4 regions of the Chryseobacterium sp. KBW03 genome follow, and region 2 is predicted to be linked to each of the others. Evidence: riboswitches for the same ligand, from Rfam matches in the RefSeq annotation. Region 2 holds a riboswitch; each other region holds the start of a gene.
What was found. Region 2 has a riboswitch for cobalamin ahead of DBR39_RS08680 (TonB-dependent receptor plug domain-containing protein). Riboswitches for the same ligand answer to the same signal wherever they lie in the genome.
Positions count from the first base shown of each region.

Region 1: linked by a shared signal. The riboswitch ahead of metE (5-methyltetrahydropteroyltriglutamate--homocysteine S-methyltransferase) and the one ahead of DBR39_RS08680 (TonB-dependent receptor plug domain-containing protein) in region 2 are both predicted to bind cobalamin.
Region 3: linked by a shared signal. The riboswitch ahead of DBR39_RS14285 (TonB-dependent receptor plug domain-containing protein) and the one ahead of DBR39_RS08680 (TonB-dependent receptor plug domain-containing protein) in region 2 are both predicted to bind cobalamin.
Region 4: linked by a shared signal. The riboswitch ahead of DBR39_RS13445 (acyl-CoA thioesterase) and the one ahead of DBR39_RS08680 (TonB-dependent receptor plug domain-containing protein) in region 2 are both predicted to bind cobalamin.

Region 1 covers NZ_QAJO01000003.1:93,805-101,426, forward strand. Annotated here, with positions in the region: gene DBR39_RS04335 (LytR/AlgR family response regulator transcription factor) at 1-36, shown strand, start outside; gene DBR39_RS04340 (Lrp/AsnC family transcriptional regulator) at 83-544, opposite strand; cobalamin riboswitch at 740-925, shown strand; gene metE (5-methyltetrahydropteroyltriglutamate--homocysteine S-methyltransferase) at 1,101-3,404, shown strand; gene DBR39_RS04350 (hypothetical protein) at 3,614-4,324, shown strand; gene DBR39_RS04355 (helix-turn-helix domain-containing protein) at 4,326-5,123, opposite strand; gene DBR39_RS04360 (aldehyde dehydrogenase family protein) at 5,240-6,655, opposite strand; gene DBR39_RS04365 (DUF1062 domain-containing protein) at 7,182-7,622, shown strand, end outside.
Region 2 covers NZ_QAJO01000004.1:136,748-144,369, reverse strand. Annotated here, with positions in the region: gene DBR39_RS08690 (cytochrome-c peroxidase) at 1-125, shown strand, start outside; gene DBR39_RS08685 (transporter) at 138-1,085, shown strand; cobalamin riboswitch at 1,178-1,365, shown strand; gene DBR39_RS08680 (TonB-dependent receptor plug domain-containing protein) at 1,474-3,507, shown strand; gene DBR39_RS08675 (YncE family protein) at 3,504-4,637, shown strand; gene DBR39_RS08670 (cell surface protein) at 4,652-5,845, shown strand; gene DBR39_RS08665 (DUF5074 domain-containing protein) at 5,882-7,622, shown strand, end outside.
Region 3 covers NZ_QAJO01000005.1:599,275-606,896, forward strand. Annotated here, with positions in the region: gene DBR39_RS14275 (CCA tRNA nucleotidyltransferase) at 1-107, shown strand, start outside; gene DBR39_RS14280 (DUF5074 domain-containing protein) at 270-1,325, opposite strand; gene DBR39_RS14285 (TonB-dependent receptor plug domain-containing protein) at 1,346-3,172, opposite strand; cobalamin riboswitch at 3,205-3,383, opposite strand; gene DBR39_RS14290 (T9SS type A sorting domain-containing protein) at 3,522-4,832, opposite strand; gene DBR39_RS14295 (helix-turn-helix domain-containing protein) at 4,987-6,615, shown strand; gene DBR39_RS14300 (tetratricopeptide repeat protein) at 6,612-7,622, shown strand, end outside.
Region 4 covers NZ_QAJO01000005.1:427,721-435,342, reverse strand. Annotated here, with positions in the region: gene DBR39_RS13455 (XAC2610-related protein) at 1-656, shown strand, start outside; gene DBR39_RS13450 (HD domain-containing protein) at 665-1,255, shown strand; gene DBR39_RS13445 (acyl-CoA thioesterase) at 1,311-1,694, opposite strand; cobalamin riboswitch at 1,810-1,989, opposite strand; gene DBR39_RS13440 (hypothetical protein) at 2,023-2,823, opposite strand; gene DBR39_RS13435 (ATP-binding cassette domain-containing protein) at 2,854-3,516, opposite strand; gene DBR39_RS13430 (GEVED domain-containing protein) at 3,944-5,032, shown strand; gene DBR39_RS13425 (hypothetical protein) at 5,084-5,752, opposite strand; gene DBR39_RS13420 (endonuclease MutS2) at 5,879-7,622, opposite strand, start outside.

The sequences.
Region 1 (7,622 bases), on a different contig from region 2:
AATACCTCTTCCTTCAGAAAGTGGATAGAAGAATAAGGGATGGAATCTTTTTAGAATCAATAATTTTTAACTCCCCATCAAATCATATGGTCAGTCCGTGATTGTTTTTCACCTCAGCCATGACAAAAGTGCTGTGAGTACTTCCGATGGAATCTACAGAGCCTAACTTGTTAAATACAAAATCCTGATAATGCTTCATATCTCTGACCTGTACTTTCAGAAGAAAGTCAAAATCTCCGGAAATATTATAGCACTCAGCAACTTCCTCAATTTCTAAAATTTCTTTTACAAAATCATAGCCTACAGACCTGTCGTGAATTTTTAGTTTGATCTGACAGAAAACGGTAAACCCACGGTTGAGCTTTTCAGCATCAAGAACAGCAGCATATCTTTTTACAAATCCGTCCTGTTCCAGTCTTTTTACCCTTTCAAAAACCGGCGAAGTAGAAAGGTTTACTTCTTTTGCCAGTTCTTTTACGGTCAGTTTTGCATTTTTCTGGAGCAGCCTGAGCAGCTGTACATCCTTATCATCGAGTTGTTCCACAGAATATTATTCTTTTATAGTATTAAAACAGTCAAATTTACAGAATTATATGCTTTAATTTTATTTTTCAAAAGATTAATTTGCTTAATTAATTTACTTTGATTGTGTTTTTATTCTGTATTATTAATTTTACACAAAATTAAAAACTTTTACTGATGGCGATTGTTATCAATAAAAGTACAGTTCTTTAAAGATACTTCATCAAACAGGAAAGGTTTTACGTAAGGTAAATTAATAGGGAATCGTGTGAGAATCACGAGCTGTCGCGCAACTGTAAGTAACACACCAAAGGTTTCTGTCCTTGCATATCCACTGCCAAAGCGGGAAGGATGACAGAAGCTGTTACAAGTCAGGAGACCTGCCTTTACTGAATTGACAATGCTTTCGCGGTCTGAAGCTTTTGGGTCATACAGATGATATATCGGATAATGCATTTTTTCGTGTGAGAGAAATTGTACCGTTCGCTATATTACTATTTTCCAAAAACTCTTTACCCAAAGCATTATGAAACATTTTAAAGGGCTTTATCATTAAGTTTAATTAAAAAGTTTAAAAAATGCAAACTCACATTCTGGGCTATCCGCGTATTGGTAGCAAAAGAGAACTCAAAAAAGCCTGCGAGCAATATTGGTCAGGTAAAATTCTTCTGGAAGAACTTCTGAATACAGGCAGAACTATCTGTAACCAAAACTGGAATATTCAGAAAGAAGCAGGAATTGATCTTATTCCGTGTAATGATTTCTCATATTATGATCAGGTATTGGACATGAGCCTTGTAGTAGGAGCAATCCCGGCACGTTATCATGAAGTGGTGCTGAAAAAGAATAATTCTGAACTGGATCTTTATTTTGCCATGGCAAGAGGATATCAGAAAGAAGGATTGGATATCACAGCAATGGAAATGACCAAGTGGTTTGACACCAATTATCACTATATCGTTCCCGAATTTTATAAAAACCAACAGTTTAAGCTAAGCTCGGATAAAATTTTCAATGAATTTGCAGGAGCAAAACAGGCGGGAATCAACGCAAAACCAGTTATTATCGGACTTGTTTCTTATCTTCTTTTAGGAAAAGAAAAAGAAGAAGGATTTGATAAACTGGATCTGGCTGGAAATCTTCTTCCCGTATACACAGAGATCTTAACCAAGCTTCAGGAGCAGGGCGCAGAATGGATTCAGTTTGACGAACCTTTTCTGGCGTTGGATTTAACGGAGAAAGCGAAAGAAACTTATCATTTTGTTTATTCTGAAATAAGAAAACGTTTCCCGAAACTGAAATTTATTGTTGCTGCATATTTTGACGGATTGAAAGATAATGTATCGCTTGCTGCTTCACTTCCTGTGGATGTACTGCATATCGATCTTGTAAGAAATCCTGAGCAGTTGGATGATATTCTGAATGGTATTCCGGAAAGCTTAAGTCTTTCATTAGGAGTGGTGGATGGAAGAAATATCTGGAAAAATGATTATGAAAAGTCATTGTCCTTCATCAAAAAAGCTGTTGAAAAATTAGGATCTGAAAGGATTTTAATTGCTCCATCTTGTTCATTGCTTCACTCACCTTGTGATCTGGATTTTGAAACCCATCTGAATGCTGAGATTAAAAACTGGCTGGCTTTCGCCAAACAGAAAGTAGAAGAAGTAGTAACGCTTAAAGAGCTGGCTTCCGGAACAGAAAATGAACAGATTCTTGCAACATTTGAAGACAATAAAAAAGCAATTGCAAGCAGAAGAACGTCGTCTCTTATTCATAATGATAAAGTGAAGCAAAGGGCCCATGCTGTCACTGAAAAGGATGCTCAAAGAATAAATACATTCAAAATCCGTAAAGAAGAACAGCAAAAAGAATTACAGCTTCCTTTATTCCCAACGACAACAATCGGATCATTTCCTCAGACAACAGAAGTAAGAAGCTGGAGAGCAAAGTTCAAGAAAGGAGAGCTGACAGCAGAACAATATGATGCTCTACTGAAAGAAGAAACCCAAAGAACGATTCGCTGGCAGGAAGAAATCGGAATTGATGTGCTGGTACACGGAGAATTTGAGCGCAATGACATGGTTGAATATTTCGGAGAACAGCTGGAAGGATTTGTATTTACTAAAAACGGATGGGCACAGAGCTACGGAAGCCGTTGTGTAAAGCCTCCTGTAATTTTTGGAGATGTTTCCCGCCCGACTCCTATGACGGTATATTGGTCTCAATATGCGCAATCTCAGACTGAAAAATGGGTGAAAGGAATGCTTACCGGTCCTGTTACGATTTTACAATGGTCATTTGTACGGGATGATCAGCCTCGTTCGGAAACATGTAAGCAGATTGCCTTGGCGATCCGTGATGAGGTGGTAGATCTTGAAAAAGCAGGAATCAGAATTATCCAGATTGATGAACCTGCGATAAGAGAAGGGCTGCCATTAAGAAAAACCGACTGGCAAAACTATCTGAAATGGGCAGTGGAAGCTTTCAGAATTTCAGCAAGCGGAGTAGAAGATGCCACACAGATCCATACCCATATGTGTTATTCTGAATTCAATGATATTATTGAAAACATTGCCGATATGGATGCTGATGTGATTACCATAGAATGTTCCCGTTCTCAGATGGAACTGTTGAATGCCTTTGCAGATTTCAAATATCCAAACGAAATTGGTCCTGGTGTTTATGATATTCACTCACCAAGAGTTCCTTCAAAAGAAGAAATGATTGAGCTATTGAGAAAAGCCCAGAATGTAATTCCTGCCAATCAGCTTTGGGTAAATCCGGACTGCGGACTGAAGACCAGACATTGGGAAGAAACAGAAAAAGCTTTAATAGCAATGGTAGCAGCCGCTAAAGAAGCATCAGTGGAATATGCACTTTAAAAAACTTTCAAATAATTAGATTCAACAATTCAGATCGTGTTATGATTTTCATAGCACGATTTGTCTTTTTACCCCCCTTAAAACATTGATGAACTCTGGTATTGGTTATTCATTTATATAGTATATTTTTGCACTTCGACATTTTTAAAATAATATTTTTTATTTAAAAATTGTTGACAATTGATAACCAGTTAACTATAAATAAACCCATGAAAGAATCATTTCCTGAAATGAGATCGGAAACCTACAGCCCTGAATATATGGCCAGACTGAGGTGGAGCATCGTCATTCTTTTTGCAGTAATCGCTGTTATTTTACTCATATTTTTTATTGAGGCCGTTTCAGCATCTTCTTCAGACACTTCTGCTACAATGATTTTTCTTTTTCTCTTTCTTATTACAGGGGCGCTATCAGGTTGGCTGGCTTATGAAATCACCAGAAATAAAGACAAGAAAATCAGTGGTATGCTGATCAACCATCAGGGAATTCTGTTTCTTAACAGGAATGACAAAGTTCTTTCAGAAATTAGATATCAGGATTTGGTCAAAAGCCAGAATCCTTATACAAAAGATATCTATTCTGAAGCTGCTTCCAATGGAAAATACGGCAGCTTCAGAAAGAATCTGTATGTTCATGAAAAAGATGAAAACAGAAAATCCAGAAAGAAGCTTATCAATCTGGATGTAGTTACCCTTAAAAACCGATATGATCTTATCGGGCATTTTCTGAAAGGCATACAGACTTTCCGCCCTGATCTGAAAATTGATGCAGAGATTTACACGGATTTTTATCTTGACAAAAAAACATTGCGTTATGCTCCTGAAAATCTTAAAAGCGATATGAAATTGAAAATCATTACAATAGCAGTTATGATCCTGGTCATCCTCGCTTTCAGGTATATTTTTCTAGATGAAGTCTAAGTTATTTTGCCTGTAATGAGCTTGGCGAAAATCCAAACTGTTTTTTAAAGGCAAAAGAAAAGTGAGATAAATTTTCAAATCCAAGATCAAGATAGATATCAGAAACCGATTTTCCTTTTTGGGTAAGCAGAAAATGGGCCTCCCGTAATCTTCTGAGCTGCAGCCACTGCCTTGGAGGGATCCCAAATATTTTTTGAAAATCTCTTTTAAAGGAAGACAAACTTCTCCCTGTTAAGTAAGCAAAACGTTCTACATTAACATTGAAATGAAAATTCTTGTTCATAAACGCTTCAATGTCAATTTTATAAGGTTTCGAAAAATCAAATAAAATATCCTTAAGACCTGAATCATAGTTCAGCAGAAGCAGTAAAGCTTCTTTCTGTTTGAGACGCAGAATTTCTTCGGAAGCAGTAAGATCTTCGTATGCCAGTAATGAATACATAAAAGAAGTTAATGCCTTTTGATCCGGTTTTATAAAGGCGGGAATATTGTCTTTCTTCTCTGCCTGATATCCATATTCACGGCTGAAGTCATGCAGCATAGCATCATCAAAATAGATCGAAACGGTTTTGATTTCACCATTTTTAGGCGGATATTTTGCAAATTTCAATAAGCTGTTTTTCCTTGCAGAATAGAGTTCACCTTCCTTGAATATGGTTTTGTTAATACCGTCATTCAACTCCATTTCTCCGGAAATAACCAGCCCAAGACTGTGAATCTGTGCAAACTGTTCTCCTTCTCTGAATTCTGAAAAGTGGCAGGAGTAATTGATAGGAAAGGGAATGTTATTTTCGCTCATGGCTCAGAGGGTTGTTTTTTGATCGATTCTTTTTCAAACTTACAAAACTTTTTTAGGATCATAGAATCTTCACAGCAGAATGATCCTGAGAACATTGTGCTGTGAAGAATTTCATATTACACCAGAATAGCTTTTGGTTCCAGATAGGCTTCCAGTCCGAACACCCCAAACTCGCGGCCAATACCGCTTTGTTTAAAACCACCAAAAGGGGCAAAAGGATCATGTGAAAAACCATTTATACAGATTCTTCCGGCATCAATCTGTGCGGCAACACGTTCCGCGTGTTCCTTATCCGCAGAGCTGATGTAAGCTGCCAGACCATAAGTGGTATCATTGGCAATTGCAATCGCTTCCTCTTCATTGGCATAAGGAATAATAGACAATACAGGTCCGAAAATCTCCTCCTGTGCAATACGCATATCATTACGGACATTAGTAAAAATGGTAGCCTTTACAAAATTTCCACTTTCAAGGCCTTCCGGTTTGCCTTCTCCTCCCGCAAGCAGCGTAGCCCCTTCTTCCTGTCCCAGACGGATATAACTTTGTACTCTTTCAAATTGCTTGGTACTTACCATAGGCCCGACAAGAGTGTCTTCTTCATTAGGATTTCCTACTTTTACCTGTCCTGCAGCTTTTTTAGCCAGTTCATTCACTTCATTCAGTCTGTTTTGAGGAACGAGCAGACGGGTAGGGGCGATACATGCCTGCCCGTTGTTCATATAAGCTCCGAAAACAGCCATAGGAATAGCTTTATCAAGATCGGCATCTTCCAGGATGATGTTAGGAGATTTTCCACCAAGTTCTAATGTTACTCTTTTCATTGTATCTACAGCACCTTTAGCAATCGCTTTTCCTGTTAATGTAGATCCGGTGAAAGAGATTTTAGCAATGTCCGGATGCTGGGTAATTTCAGCTCCTACTACATTTCCTAATCCGTTTATAATATTGAATACGCCTTCCGGTAAATCTGCTTCATGAAAACATTCTGTAATCAGCTGGGTTTGTGCCGCACTCATTTCACTTGGTTTGATAACGGTGGTACATCCTGCAGCAATAGCAGTGGCAAGCTTGCTGCAGATGAAACTGTTGCTGGCATTCCATGGAGTAATGATTCCCACTACTCCCAGAGATTCAAAACGGACTTTAGAATGTCCGACTGTTTTTTCAAAGTCATAAGATTCCAGTGTAGTAATGGTTGTTGTGAAGGCTGAAATCGCATTTTGAACACTCATTCTGCAGAATTGCAATGTTCCTCCATATTCATTCACCATCGCAGAAACCAGTTCATCCTCCCGTTTGCTCACAGCTTCATGAAGCTTTTTAAGAATATTAATGCGTTCTTCTTTTGTTGTTTTTGAAAATGTTTTGAACGCTTTCTTCGCTGCGGCGATGGCCATTCGGGTATCTTCTTCATTTCCCAGAACTACTTCTCCGGTTTTTTGATTGGTTGTAGGATTTATAAGGTCAAATGTTTCTGTTCCATTCGGTGTAACAAATTCACCGTTGATGTACATTGTATTAATCTGTTTCATTTTGATGATTTTAATACCACAAAGTTCGTCAGAAACAGAAAAGACAGGTTTGCTGTATGGCTCAAATTTTATTTGTTGTATGGTTCATTTTAGAGTATTAATTTATTTGAAAAATACAGTCTGATAATTTCGTTTTTTTAATAAAAATTTAAAAACACCCTATTCTTCGATAAAATTGACTATTTTTATCATAACCAAGTAAATAACTCGTTTTGAGAACAACTCTTAAACTTATTATCGCTTAGTATCAGTCTCAGTAACCACAGGCTGATCGTTCTTTCGTTTGGGTAATTCTACCCGAACAGGTTTTCATTTCATCATATTATGTATTGCATTGCCTGTAAAGGGCAGCCGTATCTGCTATTTCGGTTTTCACAATTGCTATTGATCAAAGACTGAAATAGATGGCAAACTATACCTTAAGAAATACTCTTTGGGGTAAGTGCCAGATGCGTACCCACTTTCTTGTAATGCCTGAATAGTATGGAAAAAATCCAACAAAGAATACTAAGCACAATTATAAGTAATGAGTACACACTATATATGGGAGGTACAAGCGAAAAACACTCCCTTACTCAAAAAGAAATGCAGTCATTGTAACAGCGAAAGGTTTTATTGCAGCGATAAATTCAGATTGAATGCTCAAAAAAAGAATATTGATATATGGTTAATTTACAGATGTGTAAAATGCAGCAACACCTATAACATGACGGTATTTTCAAGAATCAGAACAGAATCCATCAGTAAAGAGATATTCAACAAATTTTCAGAAAACAATACGGAAATCGCCTGGAAATATGCCTTCTCACAGGAAATAAGACGGAAAAATAGTGTGGAAGCAGATTTGGAAAGTGTAGAATATGAAATTTTGTATCAAACCCTTAAAGTAGAGGGTGTTATCAATATGGACAATGAAATGATTTCGTTTCAAATACAATGTCCTTTTGATTTTAACATAAGAGCTTCA
Region 2 (7,622 bases):
CACAGCTGAAACAGAACGGTCATATAGGAATAGCCATGAACAGACAGGAAAAACAGTCGATCATTGCATTCCTGAAAACACTGTCCGACAAAAGTTTTATATCCAATCCAAAATTTGCAGAATAATTTATAGAAAACATGAAGAAGATTATATTGATAGTAAGTTTGATCCTGTTTAGCCAGAATCAGGCGAAGACCATTAGAGACAGTGCTTATAGTGCTCCAAATACCTTTAGCAGATTCGATTTTGATGATGATTGTGATGCTTGCGGCTGTGCAGCAGGAAATGGATCTTCAGGCTTTGAGTCTTTATTGAACCCACAGTTTATCGGAATCAAATACTTTGCCCAGCATTACAAAGCCAAAGAAAATTTATTTGTAAAAGATCTTACGCAGGATCAGTATTTCAATACCCTGCAGCTTTGGGGGAAAATTCCATTGACTAAAAAACTGAGTGTATATGCAAGTCTGCCTTTCCATTTCCATGAAAAGAAAACCTTACAGGGAGATATCAAAATCAATGGAATAGGGGATCTGAATCTGATGGGAATTTATCAGCTGATGAGCTCTAAAGATAATTTCCACCATCTGAGTGGAGGTTTAGGAGTGAAAATTCCTTTGGGAAAATTTGATGAAAAAGGAGTTTCCGGTGTTAATCCGAGTTTTCAGCTGGGAACCGGAAGCTGGGATTATCAGGCCGCTTTGAATTATAAGTTTCAGAAAAATAAAGTGGCGGTAATGGTCAATACAGACTATACGATCAAGACGGAGAATAAGAAAAATTACCGTTTTGGAAACCAATGGAACTATGCTGCGACAGGTTTTTATCAGGTTGCGGGATATGAAAAATCTATATTTTCTGTAAAAACGGGCGTTCAGGGAGAAGTGTATGCCCAGAATAAACAATTCGATGAAGCTTTACCCAATACTGCTGGAAGTGCGTTATATGGGAAACTAGGATTTGAAGCCTCTTATAAAAAACTGAGTTTGGGAAGTGAGATAATGCTTCCCATGTACACTCATCTGGCAGGAGGAGATATTGAAGCAAAATCGAGATTCAGTATTTTTCTGAATATTGGAATTTAAAGTGAAACCCTTAATAAAATGATGTTAAAGCTCCTTCGGGAGCTTTAATTGTTTATGAATCATGATTTTAATTGGGGGTTAGGAATAATTCTTTATCTTTGCCGAAATTTGGTGAGCCCTAAAAAGCTCTTAAAAGGGAATCCGGTGAAAATCCGGGACAGACCCGCTGCTGTAAGCTCCACACCAAGATTTTTGAAGAATATATCCACTGTTTTTTTTAATGGGAAGGATTTCAAAAATGGAGTAAGTCAGAAGACCTGCCAGAAAATAATCGTTTGACGCTTTCGTGGAATAAAGCTTAGGACATCAATGATTCTGTGCAGTGATAGCTGTGCTTTGTCGTTGTTTTCTTATATCCATTAGCGTCATCATTATCTTAAATGAGCTAATGGCAGCAAAACTAACTACTTCTACAATTCATAAAGCTGTTTTCACAATACTGGTGATAACATCTCAACTTTTGTTTTCTCAAACCAAGAAAAAAGATAGTCTGGAGGAAGAGACAATTAAAGGAATCAATCTTTACAAAAAGAATTTTAAAGAAATCCTTCCGGCACAAACCTTACAGGGCGAGCAGCTGGAAAGACTGAACAGCCACTCTGTTGCAGATGCTCTGCGGTATTTCTCCGGTGTTCAGATCAAAGACTATGGAGGGTTGGGTGGTTTGAAAACCATTAATATCCGAAGTATGGGAAGCCAGCACGTTGGTGTTTTCTATGATGGAATTCAACTGGGAAATGCCCAAAACGGACTGGTAGATCTGGGAAGATATTCTTTGGACGATCTGGAAGAAATATCATTGTATAACGGGCAGAAAAGTGAAATTTTCCAACCTGCAAAGGATTTCGGGTCTTCGGGATCTATCTATTTACAGCCGAAAACACCGGTATTTAAAGGAACAAGAAAAACCAATCTTGTGATCAGAGCAAAAAGTGCTTCTATTGATCTTTTCAACCCGTCATTCCGATTGGAACAGAAGATTTCAGACCGGGTTTCTGCCAGCTTCAGTGGAGAATTTATGCAGAGTGACGGAATTTACAGATTTCGGTATGCAAAGAAATATCCCGATGGCCAGCAGGCTTATGATACCATTGCAAAAAGACAGGATTCGGATATCAAAGCAAAACGTTTTGAAACTTCTCTCAACGGAACTTTAAATAACGGAAGCTGGAATATCAGAGGCTATGGTTATATTTCAGACCGTGGAATGCCGGCGCCTATTGTTAACGGTCGTTTTGGAGGCAGAGGCGCAAGGCTTTCCGATGAAAACTATTTCGTACAGGCTAACCTGAGAAAAAAGCTGTTTCCAAAATTTGAAACCCAGCTGAAGGCAAAATTTGCTTACGATTATACCCATTTCATGGATACGGTTCGTTCGCAGTCTATTATTTATACCGATAACACCTATATCCAACGAGAACTCTATCTTTCCTCATCCAATATCTATTCTATCACACCCAATTGGGATGTCAGCCTGAGTGGGGATTTTCAGTACAATAATCTGGATGCCAATCTGGATAATTTTTCTTATCCTACCCGTTACACCACATTGGTAGCAGTGGCAACGACTTATCAGTGGAACAGGTTCAAAATCCTGGGAAGCCTTTTAGGAACCTTTACTTTTGAAGAAGTAAGAAAAAACAAAAGGCCGGGAGATGCGAGAGAGTGGACACCTGCCGTATTTATGAGCTATCAGCCGGAAATTATTCCTGAACTTACTCTTAGAGCTTTCTACAAAAGGATTTTCCGACTTCCAACCTTCAATGATCTGTATTATACCAATATCGGAAATACGTATCTGAAGCCGGAATTTACCAATCAGTATGATGTAGGATTTACCTATCAGAAGAACTATAACAATCATTTCTTTAAAAGCTTTTATGCTAAAGTAGACGGCTATTACAATAAAGTACAGGATAAAATTGTAGCGGCACCTAACGGAAGCATGTTCCGCTGGCTCATGATGAACCTGGGAATGGTTGAAATCATTGGAGCAGATGTAAATCTTCAGACTGAAATGCAGCTGGGACAAGTAAAACTAAGACCATTGCTTTCCTACACTTACCAAAGTGCAAGAGATATGAGTGATCCGGAAGATACCTTCTATCGAAATCAGATTCCTTACACTCCATGGCATAGCGGATCTTTCAGTCTGATGGCAGATTATAAAGACTGGAGTTTTAATTACAGTGTTATGTACGTAGGAGAAAGATATGACGTGAACCAGGATAATATTCAATATAATTATGTACAACCCTGGTATACTCACGATCTGTCTGTTCAGAAAAAATTCAACTGGGCCAATCATCAATTTAAAGTAAGCCTTGAAATGAATAATATTTTCAATCAATACTATGATGTTGTCATCAATTATCCGATGCCGGGAAGAAACTTTAAACTTATTCTAAACTTCACCTTATGAGAAAACTAAACTTTTATTTTTTATTTCTTGTATTAGCTTTTCTTACTTCATGCCGTACAGATGACATCATTGTCCGTCAGGAAGTGGTAGAAGGACTTCCTTCAGAAAATACAGCAATAAAAGGGTTTTATATGCTGAATGAAGGGAATATGGGAAGCAATAAATGCACTCTGGATTTTTTTGATTACACCAAAGGAACCTATTACCGGAATATCTATGCAGAAATAAATCCCAATGTCGTAAAAGAATTAGGAGATGTAGGAAATGATATCAAAGTCTACGGCAGCAAACTCTACATTGTTGTTAATGTTTCCAACAAAATTGAAGTACTGGATGCCAAAACAGCCAAGCGTATTACTTCTATTCCATTACAGAACTGCAGATATCTTGCCTTCAAAGACGGGAAAGCTTATGCCAGCAGCTATGCCGGACCGGTAGCTATTAATCCAAAAGCACCTAAAGGAAAAGTAGTGGAAATTGACACCACTTCTCTTTCCATTCAGCGTGAAGTCGTAGTAGGATACCAACCGGAAGAAATGGAGATTGTAGGAAATAAATTATTTGTTGCCAATTCCGGAGGATATAAAGCTCCCGATTATGACAATACTGTTTCTGTAATAGACCTGAATACTTTTACAGAACTTCAAAAAATAAATGTGGCCATCAATCTTCATCATATTAAAAAAGACAATTATGGTGATCTGTATGTAACCTCAAGAGGAGATTATTATAATGTCCCTTCCAGTCTTTATTTAATAGATGCAGCTACAGGAACTGTTAAAAAAGATTTTCATCTCTCCGTCAGTGAAATGACGATCGTTAATGATAAGCTCTATTTCTACGGAAATGAATTCAATTACAATACTCATAGCTATAAAAAAACCTTTGGGATCATCGATGTAAAAACCGAAGAGATTATTGCCAACAGGATTTTTGATAAAGAATATGAGACTGCCATTAAAACACCTTACGGAATTGCAGTAAACCCCATCACAGAAGATATCTACATGACAGATGCCAGGAATTACGTTTCCATGGGATTTGTGTATTGCTTTGATAAAAACGGACGCTTTAAATGGAAAACGGAAGGCGGAAATATTCCTGCCCACTTCGCTTTTTTATACAAATAACCAAACTTTAAGAAATGAACAGAAATACCTTTACTTATTTAAAAATCGGAGTTTTATCATGCTTCCTGGTAGGTGTGATAGCCTGTAAACATGATGATGAAGATGAGTTTACATTTAATGGCCTTGATGATTCCTATTCCATTGAACGTTTTAGAGTGTTGAGTATTCCTACCAATGCTTCGGGAGCTGTCACATGGAGTATTAATGATTCTATTATTTCTCAAAATTCAGAACTTGAATTTATCAGTCCGAAGGCAGATGCTTATCCTTTGACTTTAAAAATTAACAATAAAGGAAACGAGCAGGTTTATCATTCCAAAATCATCGTTACCAAAGAAAAAACACCTTACAGTAAATATATCGCCAAAGTATTGGAATTCCGTCCTGCTGTAGGACAGTTCATGAACGAAATCCCGGAATATTTACCAGGATATACAACCGCAAATATGCTTCAGAAAGCAAACGAATCATTGGTAGGGGGAAATTCTACCATGATCACTCTTGGCGGATATGGCGGATATGTTGTTTTTGGATTTGATCACACGATTCCGAACCTGAATGGACGGGATTTTAAAATACTGGGAAATGCATTCTTTGGAAGTGATGCCAGTGATCAGCGCTCAGGATCCTGTGAGCCGGGAATTATTATGGTTGCCTACGATAGAAACAAAAACGGGAAACCCGATAATGACGAGTGGTACGAAATCGCAGGCAGTGAATACTTCAAAAATACAACCGTAAAAGATTACAGTATTACCTACCATAAACCTGATGAAAATAAAACTCCTGTAGCCGGAAGTGAATTCTGGCAGACCGATGTAGAATATATCAAATGGAATGATAACCTGGGAAATCAGGGTTTTAAAACAAAAAATACTTTTCACGTACAAAGTTATTATCCTCTATGGTTTACAGATCCTTCTTACAGTTTTTCAGGAACCAGACTGGCAAATAATTTTTATGATCAGAGCGGGAATGGATCCTATTGGGTAGGAAAATCATATGATTTCGGATATGCGGATAATGCTCCGAATAATGATGAAGCTTCCAATATTGATATTTCCTGGGCGGTAGACAGAAGTGGGAAATATGTGAAGCTTCCGGGTGTTGATTTTATGAAAATATATACAGGAGTCAATCAGGAAGCCGGCTGGCTGGGTGAAGTTTCTACAGAAGTTGCCGGAGCTTACGATTTACATTTCAAATAATGATTCAATAATACAATCTATTTAAATTAAAAAAGAATGAAAAAGTTTTATCTTTTTATGATGCTTTTTCTGTTTGCATGCGTATCGAATGCACAGATAAAAGTTCAAGGTGTGCCCCGAAATGATATTTCCGGGATCAGTCAACTTAATACGACTACGATCAGTTTTTCTGATATCCAGTATTGGGTAGGATCAGGATCCAATCAGGCTGCTTTTGTAGTACAGTGGAATGACAGTAAAAATCCTGATGCGATGGTTTGGGGATTCAAATGGGATGGAAATGCTACGGGAGAAGATATGCTGAAAGCTATTGCTAAAGCAGATCACAGACTATACACATTACTGTATCAGGGAACTCAATTTGGATCAGCTGTCGGAGGAATAGGTTTTGACCTGAACGGGCAGAACACCAATGCACTGATCAAAAGCGGAAATACCACCTATCCCTTATATCCGGTAAATGGTTTTGTCAATACTAATGCTTATGATTTTGATAGCTATACAATCGTAGATGCTGCCAATGATCACTGGCAGTCTGGATGGACAGTGAACGGATATTGGTCGTATTGGGTAAAAGATCCGGCAGATGCTGATTTCGGATATTCTAGTGTAGGTGCTTCTTCACGTGTATTGGAAAACGGGTCGTGGGATGTTTGGAATTTTAATGTAGGATTTAATCAAACTCCTATTTCTTCTACCATTACTCCTGTTTCGCCATATGTAGCTTCTACCAACTTTACGAATGGATATTTCATGGTGAATGAAGAATGGTTTGGCCATACAAACGGTTCTGTAAATTTCATCGACAATAACGGACAGATCAATTACCGTGTGTACAGTAACGCCAACAATAACCAGGCTTTCGGAGCGACTACACAGTATGGAACGATCTACGGAGATAAATTCTATTTCATATCAAAACAGGCTGCTGATGGAGGAGATACTCAGTATACTCCGGGAGGAAGACTTGTTGTAGCTAATGCTCAGACAATGCAGAAAATTGCTGGATTCAACAATATTGGAGGCGGTGACGGTAGATCTTTTGTAGGTGTGAATGAACATAAAGGATACATTGGAACTTCTACAGGAATTGTTCTTTTTAATATTGACAATTTACAGGTAGGTACCCTGATCAGCGGAACAGGTGGAACTGGACAGATCGGAAATATGATCCGTACTTCACAATATGTATTTGCCGTGAAGCAGGGTGCAGGAATTTTAGTAATTGATCCTAGCACCGATACAGTAGTGAGTACGATTGCCGGAGGTTTCTATTCAGTGGCTCAGGCTAAAGACGGAAGTGTATGGGGAATTCAGGATCAAAAACTGATTAACATCAATCCTACAACTTTTGCTACGCAGATCTACAATATTCCAACTACTAAATATATCGGTGATTGGGGAGCATGGAATGCAGGTAAATTTTCAGCAAGCAATAAAGAAAACGCTTTATACTGGATCAACTCATTAAGCAGTTGGAGTTCAGGAACACAGATTGTAAGATTCGATGTTACCACTAAGACATTTAACGAAAACTTTGCTGCAATTCCAGGGCAGACAGGACAATTTAAGCAGATCCCTTACGGTGCAGCTCTTCGTGTAAATCCTATTACAGGAGAATTGGTTCTGAATACAACAGAAAGCGGATACGGAGCACACTATCAGAAAAACTGGATTCATACTTATGATATGACCGGAGCTCTTATCAATACCAAAACTCTGAATGATTACTACTGGTTCCCTTCATTGACAGTATTTACCAATAATTCAGTTCCTG
Region 3 (7,622 bases), on a different contig from region 2:
AAGAGAAAGTAAAAGAAGCTATTCTTGAAGGGGAAATTCCTAATGAAAAAGAAGAAGCGACAAAGTTTGTCATTGCTGAAGCAGAGAAACTGGGATTAACAATCTAATTCAATCTATAGATAATATAAAAAGCCCGGCGGGATGTTCCATCCCGCCGGGCTTTTTTGTTCCAGTATAAAAACAAAGCCGGCCGGTTTCAAAGAAACCGACCGGAAAAAAACACAAATGATGAAAAAATAAAAAATTATATTTTTATATGCTGTGAAGCATTATTGATTCAAAACAGTACCGTTAGCACCCAGACCTCCTGTCGTAACAGACATGATCTTGCTCCCTGTAGCTGCTGAATACACAACCATTTCACTATTTTCTGTGAACTTCTTAACATCTGATGCAAAGATTCTTCCATCAATAACGTTAAATCCATAAAGAGTATAATACTGACCACCATCAGCAGCTGTTAATAATGGAGTTGTAGGAATTGTTGGAGCAGCTAAGCTTGTTGTATACACTTTATTTGCTGAACTGAAATAGATTTTATCGTTATCAATCTGAAGGTTGGTAGCGTTTGGAATTCCTGTCAGCGTAATTACTGGTGTCATTGTACCCGTACTTGTAATCTTATAGATATAAGAATCTGCAGCCGTTGAAGAAATTGTGTACACATTAGAGTTATACGAAACGGTGTTATTAACACTACCATTCGGTACGGTAATTTCAGTTTTACTATCATTGGAAGTATTGATATAAGTAATCTTATTCCCATACCCAGATGAAGCATTCTGTATGAAAACATTTCCTCCTGCTTCTACTGCTTTATCAGAAACTTCAGTCATGCTGATTTTACTTACAAATGAAAGGTCAGAAATTTTATATTTCGTTACACTTTTAGTATTTGCAGTGAAATTCGTGTTGGAAACATAAATAAATCCATTAGCAAAAGTAATCCCTCTTGGGTTATCAATCTGATCCGTAATTACTCCTACTCTTTTAAATGTATAACGATCAACAACAACAATTTTGTTAGAATTATTGATTACAAGATACGCCTTATTTCCATTAAGACCGATGGTCTGAAGTACATCACCCAAAATATCTTTATTGTTGTTATACCCATACACATCGTCTTGCTTCAGGCTTAGGTCTCTTGTCAGGAAAGTTACTTTAGCCCCCTGGCTGTTGAAGTTCCCTTCATTAGAGATAAAATATCCGTTCTGATATGTGATCGGGGACATTTCAAACTCTGCAGAATCACTTGAACATGAAGAAATGTTAAACAATAACACTACTGCAAATAATACAGTTAAAAGTTTAGTTATTTTCATAATTTATTCAATTTTAATTTTTAAAAATTTATTGCGGCATACACACTATAATTTCTTTTGGGTAAAGGATAAAAAGAAGCTGTTTTATAGTAGGTATCCGTTAGATTATTCACTTTGAACCCTAAGGTATATTTTTTTGCTAATGTTGCAGAAACTCCCACGTTCAAAAGAAAATAAGGATCAATAGCATCTGATCTCTTTTCATCACTGGTCGTATAGGTAACACCATTCAGCAGTCCCTGTGCGAAAAACTTAAAGAAGCCATATTCATAATCTATATTGGCAGTTCCCCTGTGCATAGGAACATAAGGTCTCTGCATGTTTGTTTCTTTATCGATAGATTTTGCGTAATAATATCCTGCATTGGCTCGGATCTTATGATTGCCCAACTGTTTACTGAAAGACAGCTGAGATTCTAATCCGTAAGATTCAGATTTATTGACATTAAATGCCTGCCAATATCCCAATGCTGTAGGCAGCCATACAATAAGATCCGTCACATTCATATAATAAGGAGACAAAGTAAGCCTGAAATCTCCCGCTTTGAACTCATTCGTCATATCCACCTGAGTAGAAGTTTCCGGCCTCAGATCTTTATTTCCTCCCGGTTCATAATAAATATCATTAAATGAAGGATATCTGAAATTCTTTGACACATTAATGCTCACATCATACCATTTTGCAGCGCTCCATTTTCCGGAGAATGAATACAAAAACGGTGACTTTACATCTTCCACGAAGTCTTTCTTAAATCCACCCTCAAAACGAAGGTCTTTCGTTGCAAAATATCTCAACAATCCGGAAACAGAACCAATATTTCTACTGACGCTGGATATTCCGCTCTGATACCCTTCCCCTTTATTGACCTGAAATTCCCCAATAAGGTTAAAATTCCATTTTGAATTCAGGAAATAATTAAAATCATTTTTAAAGATATAATTTTTCCCTGTTCCACCACTTGATTTAGGAAGATTTAGCGAACCGAAATACTGAAAGTTCTCTTCTGTATAAGCCGCTTTCAAGGAGTTACTGAACTTTGTTTTGTTCCAATCCCACGAAAGAAGACTTCTTACACTTTGGGTCTTATATTTTGTTTTGGTTCCCGTTTCTTCATATACAGGAAAATGCTGTGAAGAATCAAAAAACTGGCTCTGCCACGAAACTTTATGATCACTGTTGATCTTATAGGATGCTCCTACATTGAATGTCGTATTGTAATAACTTCCGTTTCTGTTGATATAATTCAGATCGCTTACCTTATAATCATTTTCGCTTACAGAATAATTTCCGGAAGCTTTAAAGCTGAACTTATCATTGCTGTAAGATCCTTTTACAAAATTATTATAGGTATTAAAAGAAGCTACTTCAGAAAATAATGAACCATGGAAACCTTTATTAAAATCAAGGGTATTATTCAGGTGTATACTTCCCCCGATCGCGCCACTTCCATATACTACACTTCCACCGCCGGCTTTTATACCAATCTGGTCATATCCGAACAAAGCAATATTATTGATATCCCCCTGTCCTAAAAAATTGGAGTTGATATTAATTCCGTTCCATACAAAAGCCGTCTGCTGAGCAGTAGTTCCTCTGAAAGATGGTGAAGAAACAGCACCACGCCCATTTTCTTTGATATAAACCTGCGACTGAAATCTCAGGAGTTCTGAAAGGTTACTGGAGTTTTTCTCGGCCTCTTCTGCCGAAATTGTTTTTACGGGATGAAAAAGTTTCACCCTATTCATCTGGTTGTCGAAGACATAAATAGTGTCAATGGTCTTCTCTTGTCCAAAAAGAAAACAGCCATAAGATGAAAAAAGCAGTACTAAAGATCTTTTTATATCCATACTCTTTTACTTTTCCTCCGAAAGCAATATGTTTTTTTTATTATAATGTTGGCAGGTCTCCTGACTTTCGCATTCTGCTCCTTCCCGTTTTTAGACAGTGGTTTTTTGCAGAAACTTTTGTTGCGATTTACAGTTGCGGGGACAGTCCGGGGGTTACACCCGATTCCCTTTTCATTCCAATATACTGGAAACCAAATTTCTTGCAAAGATAGCTTTTTATATGTATTCGCCAAAAACCGGACTTATGCTTAAAAAAACTTATCTCTCTGCTAATTAAATACAAAAAGAACAGCCGCTTTCAACATTGAAAACGGCCATTCATCCCACTACTTTTACTATTTATATATGTTTAATTTTTTATGAATTTATAGGCTTGTTTTTCTCCTTTCACTGAGTATTGTAGAATATAGTTTCCTTTTGGCAAGGATGAAACATTCAACTGCTCTTCTACAGTATTGAATGTTTTCACCCTTTGTCCAACCAAATTATATATTTCAGCTTTCTCTATTTTTCCTGTTCCTTTAAAATAAAGTGTATGAGTTACAGGATTAGGATAAATACCAATATTGTTTTTTTCTTTCATTGTATCATTTACTGATAAAAATTCAGAGGTATCCAGATAAAAAGCGACTATCTGACCGGAGGCATTAGTTCCCGTTCCCGCAATTTTCTTTCCGTCCTGTGAAATGGCCAGGGGAAGTCCCATTGTTACTCCATTCGTTGCAATTCCTAAGGATACTGCATAATCATTCAGATTGATCCTTCCGGTGGATGAAGTCCAGATAAAGCCTTCTCCCGACATTGGAGGCGCTCCAAATGCCCTGTAATATCCAATCACCGTTTTCCCGTCTGCCGAAATTCCCGTAGCTCCTCCTTTGAAATTGAAAGAAGCATTAGGATGTGTTATATAAGTAAGCCCGCTTGTGGCATTCCAGACATAGGGATTAGGATTAGCTGCTCCTATGATGGTATTTCCATCAGCAGAAATTCCTCCTGCCTCGCCTACATTATTTCCGTTATTATCTGTAATAAAACTCTCTACTCCATCCTGCCATTTTGCACCGCTTCTGGTACCTGTCGGTTCATCCTGCCAGCCCACAATCACCGTTCCTGCCGCATTGATTGCATTGGCTCTGGAGCTACGCCCGGAAACCATACTTCCCAAGTCTATCATTCCACCTGCTTCATCCCATTTCACAGCGTGTGCATTGGCTGCGGTAAGATATCCCAGACCTACAACTGTGCTTCCGTTGGTAGACATTCCCCAGGTGGAGCTTACGCTTCCGTCCCATCCGGTAGGAACAAGCCCACCTCTGTTTACCCATGTAGAAGAAGCTACATCATAAGTAGATATTTCATTGAACCCCGTTGCTGCATTGGTAACGGAAGACGATATTTTGGTTCCGTCATTCGAAACAACAGTTCTTCCTGCAGCCGGATATCCATTGGATATTGATCCTATCTGTATAAGTCCGCCGGCAGCATTCCATTTATAGATTCCTCCTGCACTGGTATGCATACTTACCACTCCATTATCTGAAACTGCGCCTACATTATAATTTCCCAAACCCATTACAGTAAGCTGTGCTTCTGCAAAACCAAATTTCAGGAAAAGACAAGCCGTCAATATTTTCATTGACATTCTGTAAAAATTTTTCATATTTTATTATATTTAGCGTTTCGAATTGGTGGAAACAATATTAATACAATATTCATCCTTTCAAAAGAATTTGACTTTCAGAATTCGTGAATTTAAAAAGAACTTAATTTTTAAAACTTTAATAACCAAATAGATACAAAACCCCATTTTGAATATGGATTTTACCAGAACTATTCAAAAAAACACAAAAAACAAATTATCAAGACAAAAATTATTTCAAAATAGTAGAAAAATAATACTGTTTATTTCTATTTGCTGCTCGCTTATTACCAATGGGCAATCCGGTCCGGACTTTACGATTCTCGCTGATAAGGCATTTCTGAAGCTCTATCAGAATTCTGACGAATGCATCAGCTATACCCAGGGAATTCTTGTCAGTGACCAGAATACCGAACATAAAATGGTACTTCAAAACATCATTTCCCAAGCGTTTGCGATGAAAGGTGACTATGTACAGTCTGTGAATATTTTTGCTCAACATGAAGATACTGATCAAAAAACAGGACTTTCTTATTTCATGCAGGTCTTCAATGATTATAATCTTGCGGATCAATACCAAAATCTGGGCTTGTATAATCAGTCCAAAAGAATTATTACCCATCTTTTATCTGATCAAAAGCTTCTTAAAAGCAATGATCCTGCTCTGAAAATTACCACGGCAAAACTGTACCAGCTTCAGGCTTTGAACTCAGGAATCAACAGAGATTATCCTACAGCATTACAAAATCTGGATAAAAGCAATCACTATCTGAGTGATCGTAATGAAGAAAATGCAATTATAAAAATGGAAAACAGGATTTTCCGGGCTTCTTATCTGTTGAAACAAAATAAACTGATCGAGTATAAAACACTTATAGAAAGTATCATTTCTAATCTTGAACATCAGGAAAACAAACCTTTTCTGCTAGGTCTGGCCTATGAGAATCTTTCCCAATATTATTTTCTGAAACAGGATTATACAACCTCTATTGAAAAACTGGAAGCCGGGCTTTTATTGATTGAAAACCTACCTTTTAACAATTTAAAGATTAAAATTTATGAATCTCTATCCCGTAACTATTACGCGGTTCATAATGATGCAAAATACCATCAATACAATAAACTTCACAATGATTTAAAAGCAAAAACAGATTCAAGTTCGAAAGAAGGAATACGATATCTTGTGAAACTTGTTGAAACCAATCAAAATAAAAATATTGAATTCCAAAAGCATATGCTTACCAGATCTTCCTGGTCTTTGGCTCTCGTTTTATCATTGATTGTCGTAGGGCTGTTTATTTATTTTCTAATCATTAAAAGCAAAAATAAAGACTTAAAAAAACAGTTTGACTTTTTTGAAAAACAGATCAGTCAGAAACCTCAACCGGTCATCTTAAACAAAACGAATGCACCAGCAAAAGATTCCGGCTCAACGAAAATATCCAGAGAAAAGGAAGATGAAATTCTCCAAAAACTTGAGGAATTTGAAAAATCTGACCGCTATCTGAATAAAAACATGTCCCTTTCTCTGCTTTCCTCTCAAATGGAGGTCAATACAAAATACCTTTCGGAAGTCATCAACAATAAAGAGAAAAATTTTAACGGATACATCAACAAACTCAGGATCAATCACATTGTACAGCTATTAAGAGAGGATTCTACTTTTCTTAATTATAAAGTAAGCTACCTTGCAGAATATTCCGGTTTTTCGTCACACAGTGCGTTTACAACCGTTTTCAAATCTGTTACCGGAATGTCCCCTAATGTCTATATTCAGGAAATCAGTAAAACTAAAGCCGTATGAAACCATTTTTAAAGATATTTCCACTATGCTTCTTATTCCTTTGTGTTTTCACTAAAGCTCAAAAGACACCGGATAGTGTCTTAATAAAAAGAGCTAAACTTGAAATTTACGACAACCCTGACAACGCGATTAAAATCGGAGAACAGTTGTTAAAAAAGTCTCATGATGTGAAAACTTCCATCAATCTTTACATGCTTCTTTCCACCGCCAATATTGCTAAAAGAAACTTTGAGAAATCATTAAAATATATTTTGAAAGCGAAGGAACTTTCTCAGAAAACCAATGATCCCAGGAACCAGGCGGGAGTTCTTATTTCAGTGGCTATACAGTATCAGCAAATGGAACTTTTCAGCAAATGCCTTGAAACACTGAATGAAGCGGATCAATATATCGCAAAAATACCTGAGAAAAATCCTGAAAAATATATTGAGACTGCTGCCAGCCATGCGATAAGAGGAATGGTGTATAAAAGCCAGTCTAATTCGGAAATTGCTTTGGAGAAATTTTTGATTTCGATACAAAATTATGATAATGTTCCCGTGAAGAAAACTACCTATTCCAATATGAGTGTGGTGTATTACAATATTGGGTACTGTTATCTTAATCTCAATCAAATTGACAAAGCACAGGAAGCTTTTTTGCAGTCTATCAACTATGCCCGAAAGAATCATGCAAAAAGTCTGGAAGCATTCGCCTTAAAAGGAATTGCTGAAATCCACAAACAAAAGCATGAAAACCAATCTGCCGTCAATCTTTTACTAAAAGCTGAAAACCTTTGTAAAAATACCGGAGACATCACCCTGAATGAAGGACTTTATAAGGAATTATCCGACAATTATCTGGCTATGGGACAGCAGAATCTCTATCAGCAGTATAATAAAAAGCATCTGGAAATGCGTTTTAAAAGAAAGCAGAATGAACTGAAATCCATTAACCAGGTAATCGATAATCATAATAAGGAAACCTCTTTAAAAAGTGAAAACCTAAAATCTTATTACCGTTACATT
Region 4 (7,622 bases), on a different contig from region 2:
TTTTGTTGGGTCCCTTATGTTTCGGGCAATATCAGTTTGAAGTAAAAAATGCGTCAAAAAACTATAGTGCGATCATCAAGGTAGAAAATTGTTATGACAGCCGATGCAGTGGAAAGGGGACTGTGGAGCTTTTTGATAACAGAAACAGTAAGGTACAGACTTTTGTTTCCGATGATCTTGTTCTGGAAACAGAAGAAAGCCAGAAGCTGACCCCGGGGAAAATGATTCAGTTAACAAAGCCGCAAAATTCTGTGATTATAGATGATTTTAATTTTGACGGAACAGAAGATATTGCGATAAGAAACGGAAATATGGGGAACTATAGCGCTGCTTCATACGATGTATATGTGTTCAATAGTACCAGAATGGCATTTGTGAAGAGTAAAGAGCTTACGGATCTTGCTTCCAATTCCCTTGATATTTTTGATGTTGATGCCAAGCGCAAACGCCTCATCGCTTATGGAAAATCAGGATGCTGCAATTTTTTCACGATGGAATATGCCGTAATTCCGAATAAAGGACTGGATATGGTCTTTGAAAAGGAAGAAGATACGACTAATGAAGATCAGGTAAAAGTAATAACAAAAGAAAAGATCAATAATAAATGGAATACCAAAACGAAGGTATATCCTGCAGATCAATATAATAGAAAATAAGAAGTAAGATGAAAATTCAGAAAGAAATCGATTTTATCCTGGCAGTGGATGCTTTGAAAAATGTACAGAGAAGAAATTATAATGCAGACGATTCCCGAAGAGAAAATACAGCGGAACACTCCTGGCAGATTATCATTCTGGCTCAGATACTTTATCCCTATGCAAAAAACCGCACCGATATAGATTTGTTAAGGGTGATAAGAATGCTTTCCATTCATGATCTTGTGGAAATAGAGGCCGGAGACACTTTTATTTTTGATGAAAAAGCAATGGTAGGAAAGTTTGAAAGAGAGAAAGCTTCTGCTCAGAAGATCTTCGGAATTCTGGATGAACCTTTACGTTCGGAATTTTTTAATCTTTGGCTTGAGTTTGAAGAAGAGAAAACACCGGATGCTGTTTTTGCCTGTGGAATAGACAGAATCATGCCATTTATCTTAAATTCCCATACTTCAGGAAAGAGCTGGACGGAAGCCGGAGTAACAGAAAAGCAAATCAGAAATATACTTGAAAATGCGATCACAAGAGCCTCAGATGAAATGGGAGAGGCTTTTGAACTGCTGCTGAACAGAAGTCTGGAAACAGAAAAAGTTTTGAAATAATTTCAGTGAGAATAGAAAAATTTCGGGCGGCCAAAGGCCGCCCGAAGCTTATTATTTATAGTATCTGGATTGGTTTCTTGAACTCGTCTATTGCTACAAAAGTGAAATCACCTACAATGGCTTTTTCTCTTTCATAGGAATACATCTGCTCGGTGTAGATTTCAACATTTACTTTCATACTGGTTTTTCCTACGTATGACACTTTTCCGATCAACTCAACAATCGTTCCGGCAGGAATAGGTTTCTTGAAATCGATCTTGTCACTGCTCACTGTTACCACTCTTTTTCTTGCAAATCGGGTTGCGGTAATAAAAGCTACTTCGTCCATCAGCTGCATCGCCGTACCTCCAAAAAGGGTATCATAATGATTGGTTGTGTTAGGGAAAACCGCTTTAAAGATTCTGGTTTCGGATGCTTCAATTCTTTCTTCTGTAGTCATATATCATTATTAATTAAAGCGAAATAAAATGATATTAAAATAACAGAATAATGACAGGAACTTATAGAATTCCTGAAACAATCCATCAGATCAATACAACTTCAAATCGCGAAAGTTACATGTTTAAGAAAAAGGCAGGTCTCCTGACTCGTAACATCTTTATCTCCTTCCCATGCCTCGCACAGTGGATCTTTGATAAAGATTTCAGTTACTTACAGTTGCGCGACAGTCCGTGATTTTCACACGGTTCCCTTTTAATCTGCAGTGATGCAGAACCAATTTCTGTGATGAATAAGTGTAAAACTTTTCGAGTGCAAAAATAATGAATTTATTCCGGATTATGGTAAATAATCTGGCTGATTACTCTCCCTTTCTTGATCGTCCAGAGAGTGGTATATCTGTTCTCTCCCGAACCATTTATCATGTATAGGAAAATATTGTCATTGTCAAGAGAGGTTACCCCAATGTTCTCAAAATCCATGGTAGGCTGGAACATATTTTTGATCGCTTCTCTTACAAAAACAGAACCTCTTCCGGGCTGCTGTACTCTGATCGATTTGATCTCGGTCATCCCTTCAGGAAGGTCGTTTCCAATTCCCCAGGGCTTTACTTTATCGATGGTAAGGAGCTTTCCTTCCGCATCTTTTTCCTTTTTACGGTAGCCCGCGTTGGAAGGATAGACATCAATCACAACCTTGCTTCTTTGAGCGGTAGGAATTTTCGGATCAGAATTGTCTGTGAAAATAAGTGATCTCCCGTTTTTAGATTTTGAAGGAGTATACGCCGGAAGCTGATCGATATAAGCAATACGTTCTTTATTGACCATTCCTTCTTTATCAAGAGTTTCATAACGTACAAACGGTTTGTCATCATCCTGTTTTTCAGGATATTTGATCCAGATCCATTCTGTTTCTCCGGGAGCAGGCTTTACATAAACGAATACATCTCCTTTACGCATACGGATCTTGTCTACAATTTTTCGGTAATTGTCTTTATGAACCCGTACATTGGCATATCCCTCTTCAGCTTTTACAACTCCAAAAGGAACCTTATTCTGTCCTTTTACAAAGGCTAAAGAAAAAATACTGAAAGCGGATACATAGAATGCTTTGTTTATGAAAGTCATCATGAAAATTTTTTGATCCCCCAAATATATAAATTAAATGCTTTTCGGGAGATAATTATACCGCTGCAGTTCTTTAAAATCTTGTATTTGTTTCAGATGGCCGTCAGAAAGCAGATATATTGAGTCTGAAATATCCAGAACATCCTGATAATTATGATCAGAAATGATAAAACCTTTATTGTTTGACTGTTGGCGAATGGTTTTCTTTAATTCTTCGCAAACTATTGGAGAAAGACTGTGAAACGGTTCGTCCAGTAAAGCAAAATCAGCTTCAGAATGAATGATCATCAGAGTTTCAATAAGTCTTTGCTCACCTTTGGAAAGGTTTTTAGGCTTTTCATGAAGAAAGGGATGTATGAGTTCTGAGGAAAATAAGAGGTCTGTATTTTCTTTATTACAGAAAAGGGGAATCAGTCTTTTAACGGTTTCATATTTAGGGAGAAAGAGGTTCTGCGGTAAATAGGATATCCTGTTTTTCCGGTCTGATCTATTTTTCAAAACTTTGTCATCACATCTGATAAACTGAGTATCACTGCTGATAACTCCGAAAATGATTTTTAATAAGGTCGATTTTCCGCTTCCGTTTCTACCCAACAGCCCTGTAATTTGACCCGTTTCACACCCAATATAAATGTCCTGCAAAATTTTTCTCTCATTGAAGGATTTTGTTACACTGTCAATATGAAGTTTACTCATAAGAATAAAGTTATAAATTTTACAATGAGACTCAATAAAAGAGTTCCGCTCCAAAGAAAGATTCTTGAAAGTCCTAAATTGGCGTAGAAATAATATTCGTTTTTAAACCTTAATTCATAAATAAAGTAGTGAAGGACTGGTAAAATTAGAAGAAAACTTAATCCAAACGTTTCAAACCCGAAGGGAAGCAAAAAAGAAATGAGTAATGAAAACAGCAGGGCGGGAAGTACTATTTTTTTATAAAAAATCCAAAGAATAGAAAAGTTTTTGATCATAGAGTAACAGTAAAAATGAGATACCAATAGAAATGTATCTTTTACATTTTTAATTTCAAATGTATTGAAAAAATACAATAATATATGGAGTGGATGTAAAGTATATTCCGGAAAACGCCTTATTTTTCAAGAGAATTTTAAAACTAATAAACATGACCAAAAAACTACTTTATGTATTCTCTTTTATTTTGGGAATTTCCAGCTTTCAGGCAGAAAACAAAATAGAAGAAGGATCAAAATCTTTATTCTATTGTGATACGAATGCCCCAACGGGTGTCCAGATATCAAATGTAACCCTTACCTCCGGAACAGTCACCTGGACTGCAGATCCCAATACTCCGGATAATATGATCAGATACAGACTACCTGGAACGACTACCTGGATGACAGGTACCACGGTACAGGGCCAAAACTCTTTTACTATTACGAATCTGCAGCCTTGTACAGTGTATGAAGTACAGGTTTCAAAAACATGTACTACTCAGGGGACATGGTCCAATCCTATATTTTTTACAACAGTGCTCAATTACTGCGCAAGTGCTTCTACAGATACAAGTATGATGCATATCTCCAATGTTACAGTAACTTCTTCAGGGGTAGGAACGCCTATGATAAGCAGCTCTGGCGCCTCTAACTATACAGATTACAGAAGCGATGTAAGCCGTAGGATAAAATTTCTTGTAGGAAGTGTGGGCAATACACTTTCGGTAAGTAATACCTGGACCGGAGCTCCTGGCACAATAGCAGTTACTGCATGGATAGACCTTAATGCTAACGGTATTTTTGAAGCCAGTGAAAGAGTGATGAGTGCTAATAATATTACTCAGTCAGCTCCGGCTGTGTCGGTATTTACCATTCCAAGTTTTGCCGCATTGACAACGTGTGGTGTTGTAATGCGTGTAGTTTCAAGTCAAACGTTACTTACAGATGCTTGTGGAACATTCACCTATGGTGAGGTTGAAGATTATGGGGTAGATATAATAAATCTCACATTAGGCGTTGGAGAATCAGGAAAATCTATACAGCCTGAAATTTATCCTAATCCGGCATCGGATATTTTAAATATCTCAGGAATTTCAGAAGCAGCCAATTTTGAAATTTATAATGCCGTGGGACAAAAAACAGAAGAAGGTAAAGTTTCAGATCATAAAGTGAGCCTTCATCATCTTTCAAAAGGAGTTTATTTTATCCAGTTGAAAGACAAAGAAAAGGTAACCCGACTAAAATTCATTAAGAAATAAAATAAAAAAAGAGTGCTTGGAAAAGCACTCTTTTTTATCTGGAATACAGTTTTAAGATTCTGTATTTTGTTTTGTAGATCCATAAATGGCTTGTGGATCATTTTTTAGAAAGTAAGAAAAGACTCCATAGAATAAAAGAACGAAAAGATATAAAACGGCACATAGATAAAACGCAGTCCCGAAACCATAGCTGATCGAGATATCACTTCCGAATCCCATTGCCATTTTATTATTTCCAAATCCTTCCATATTGGATTGAAACGTCAGATAAAAAATAAGTAAAGAGGCGAGTCCAATAATAGATAGAATGATATGATAAAGATATTTCTTTCTGATATTCTTCATCACTTGAACGACAATACCTGCAATGGCGGCCAGCAATGTAATGATAATAAATGGGTTAGGAGAGATGTTTTGATGGTCTTTTTTATCTTTAGGTTCGTTCAGAGGTGAATATTCAATGTCTGTGTCTGAAGAGGTATCTGCTTCTGCTTTATCATTTCCGAATGCAGCACCAAAAGGTGAACTTTTTTTGAGGCTTTCCTTCATTCGCTCATTGATGGCTTTTTTGGAAACTCCCGTTACAAGATCAGTTCCTTTGACAGACATTAGAGTGGTATCTCCACATTTTATCAGGAAAAACGGAAAGAAAAAACATAGGATAATAACCGTATAACTGGGTATTGGCAAAAGGTCCGAAAGTGCTTTTAATGGTTTCATAAATTATAGTTTTAGATAAAAATAGAAAAAATATAGGATAAAGCATAAAAAAGAGAGAGCACCTTATGGTACTCTCTCTTCATATTTGCATACAATGAGCTCGTTTTTAAACTCATTTCAGATTAATTAAATTCTCTCAAGCTCATCGGCATCAATCGTTGTCTTGAAGGTTCCGTAATTGACAATCACCTTGTTTCGGGAAATTTTCTCAATTGTTCCCACGCTGGTGCTTCCTGTAATACGAACACGCTGCCCGATCTTCATCCAAACAGCTCGGTCACTTTTACGCTGTTCTTCCAGTTTTTCATTGGTTTCTGCGATTTTCTCAATGACATCCTCCTTTTTCAACTGTTGAGTGATTTTTCTCTTCACGACCTGCAGACGTTTAGTTTCATCTTTGTCGTGACCTAATTTCCTGAATTTTTCCTGCTCAAGAAGCTTTACAAAGTCTTTTACAACATCTTTTCTGGATTTTCCTTTGGTATAACTGTCGATGAATGTTTCAATCTTATTTCCAAACTGAAGTTTACGATGTTCTTCCTCATACAGTTTTTGGAAATTGAACAGTTTCTGCTGAAGCTGGTCATTCAGTTTTTGAAGATTATCACGTTTATCTTCTACAGATTCTTTTCTTTCTGCAAGATCAACTTTCAGTTTTTCAACCTCGAATTTCTCCTGTTGCAGCTTTACAATGGTCTTGTCGAGATTTACGATATCGTGTTCTACCTTTTTCTTGGCAGAATGGATGATAAATCTTGGGATTTTATTCTTTTCAGCAACTTCGAAAGTAAATGAACTTCCTGCCTGTCCCACTTCCAGTTTATACATCGGCTCCAATGTTTCTTCATTGAAAAGCATGGCTGCATTCTGAGCATTTGGAAGCTGTTCTATAACCAGTTTAATATTGGTATAGTGCGTCGTAATAATGGCAAAACTCTTTTTATCATAGAAAAACTCCATGAAACTTTCAGCCAGAGCACCTCCTAGCTCCGGATCAGAACCTGTCCCGAATTCATCAATCAGTAAAAGCGTATTGGCATCAGCCTCGCGGATGATTCCAGACATTTTTTTCAATCGGGATGAATAGGTCGATAGATGGTTTTCAATGGACTGATTATCCCCGATATCGGTCATCATCTTCTCAAAGAAAAACATTTCAGACTTAGGATGTACAGGAACCAGAATACCACTCTGAATCATCAGTTGTAAGAGTCCGACCGTTTTCAACGTAATAGATTTTCCACCGGCATTGGGTCCGGAAATACAAATGATTCTGTTATGATCCGTTAAACTCAGTGTCTGTGGGTGGATGATCTTATTTTCAATCTTATTTCTCAGCCACAGCAAAGGATGATAAGCATCTTTTAATCTCAACGTTCTATGGTGGTTGATTTTCGGAAGAACTCCGTTGATCAATTCACTAAATTTAGCTTTAGCTCTCGTAAGGTCAAGGTCAAAAATATAAACCTGATATCTCCATAGCTGAGGTTGAAATTCTGCCAGTTCTGCAGTAAGCTTTCGGAGAACTTTATCAATTTCTTTTTTCTCTTCCTCCTCACTCTCGCGAAGTTTGAAATAATGCTTTACAACACTGTCCGGCTGAATGTAAGTAATGGAGCCCGTTTTGGAAATTCCTAAAGTTCTTCCGGGAACTCTTTTTTTGAATCCTGATTTTACGGCCAACACTCTTTGGTCGTCAATAATCGTTTCCCGTATATCATCCAAAAAGTCACTCTGTCCATACGTGGTGAGTGCACGGTTGAAATTTTCCTGAATCGCTTTTTTAGCATGCTGAATTTCAGTTCTCAAATCCTTTAAAGCTGGAGAGGCCTCACTTTTTACCTCACCAAATCGGTTGAAAACCTTATCT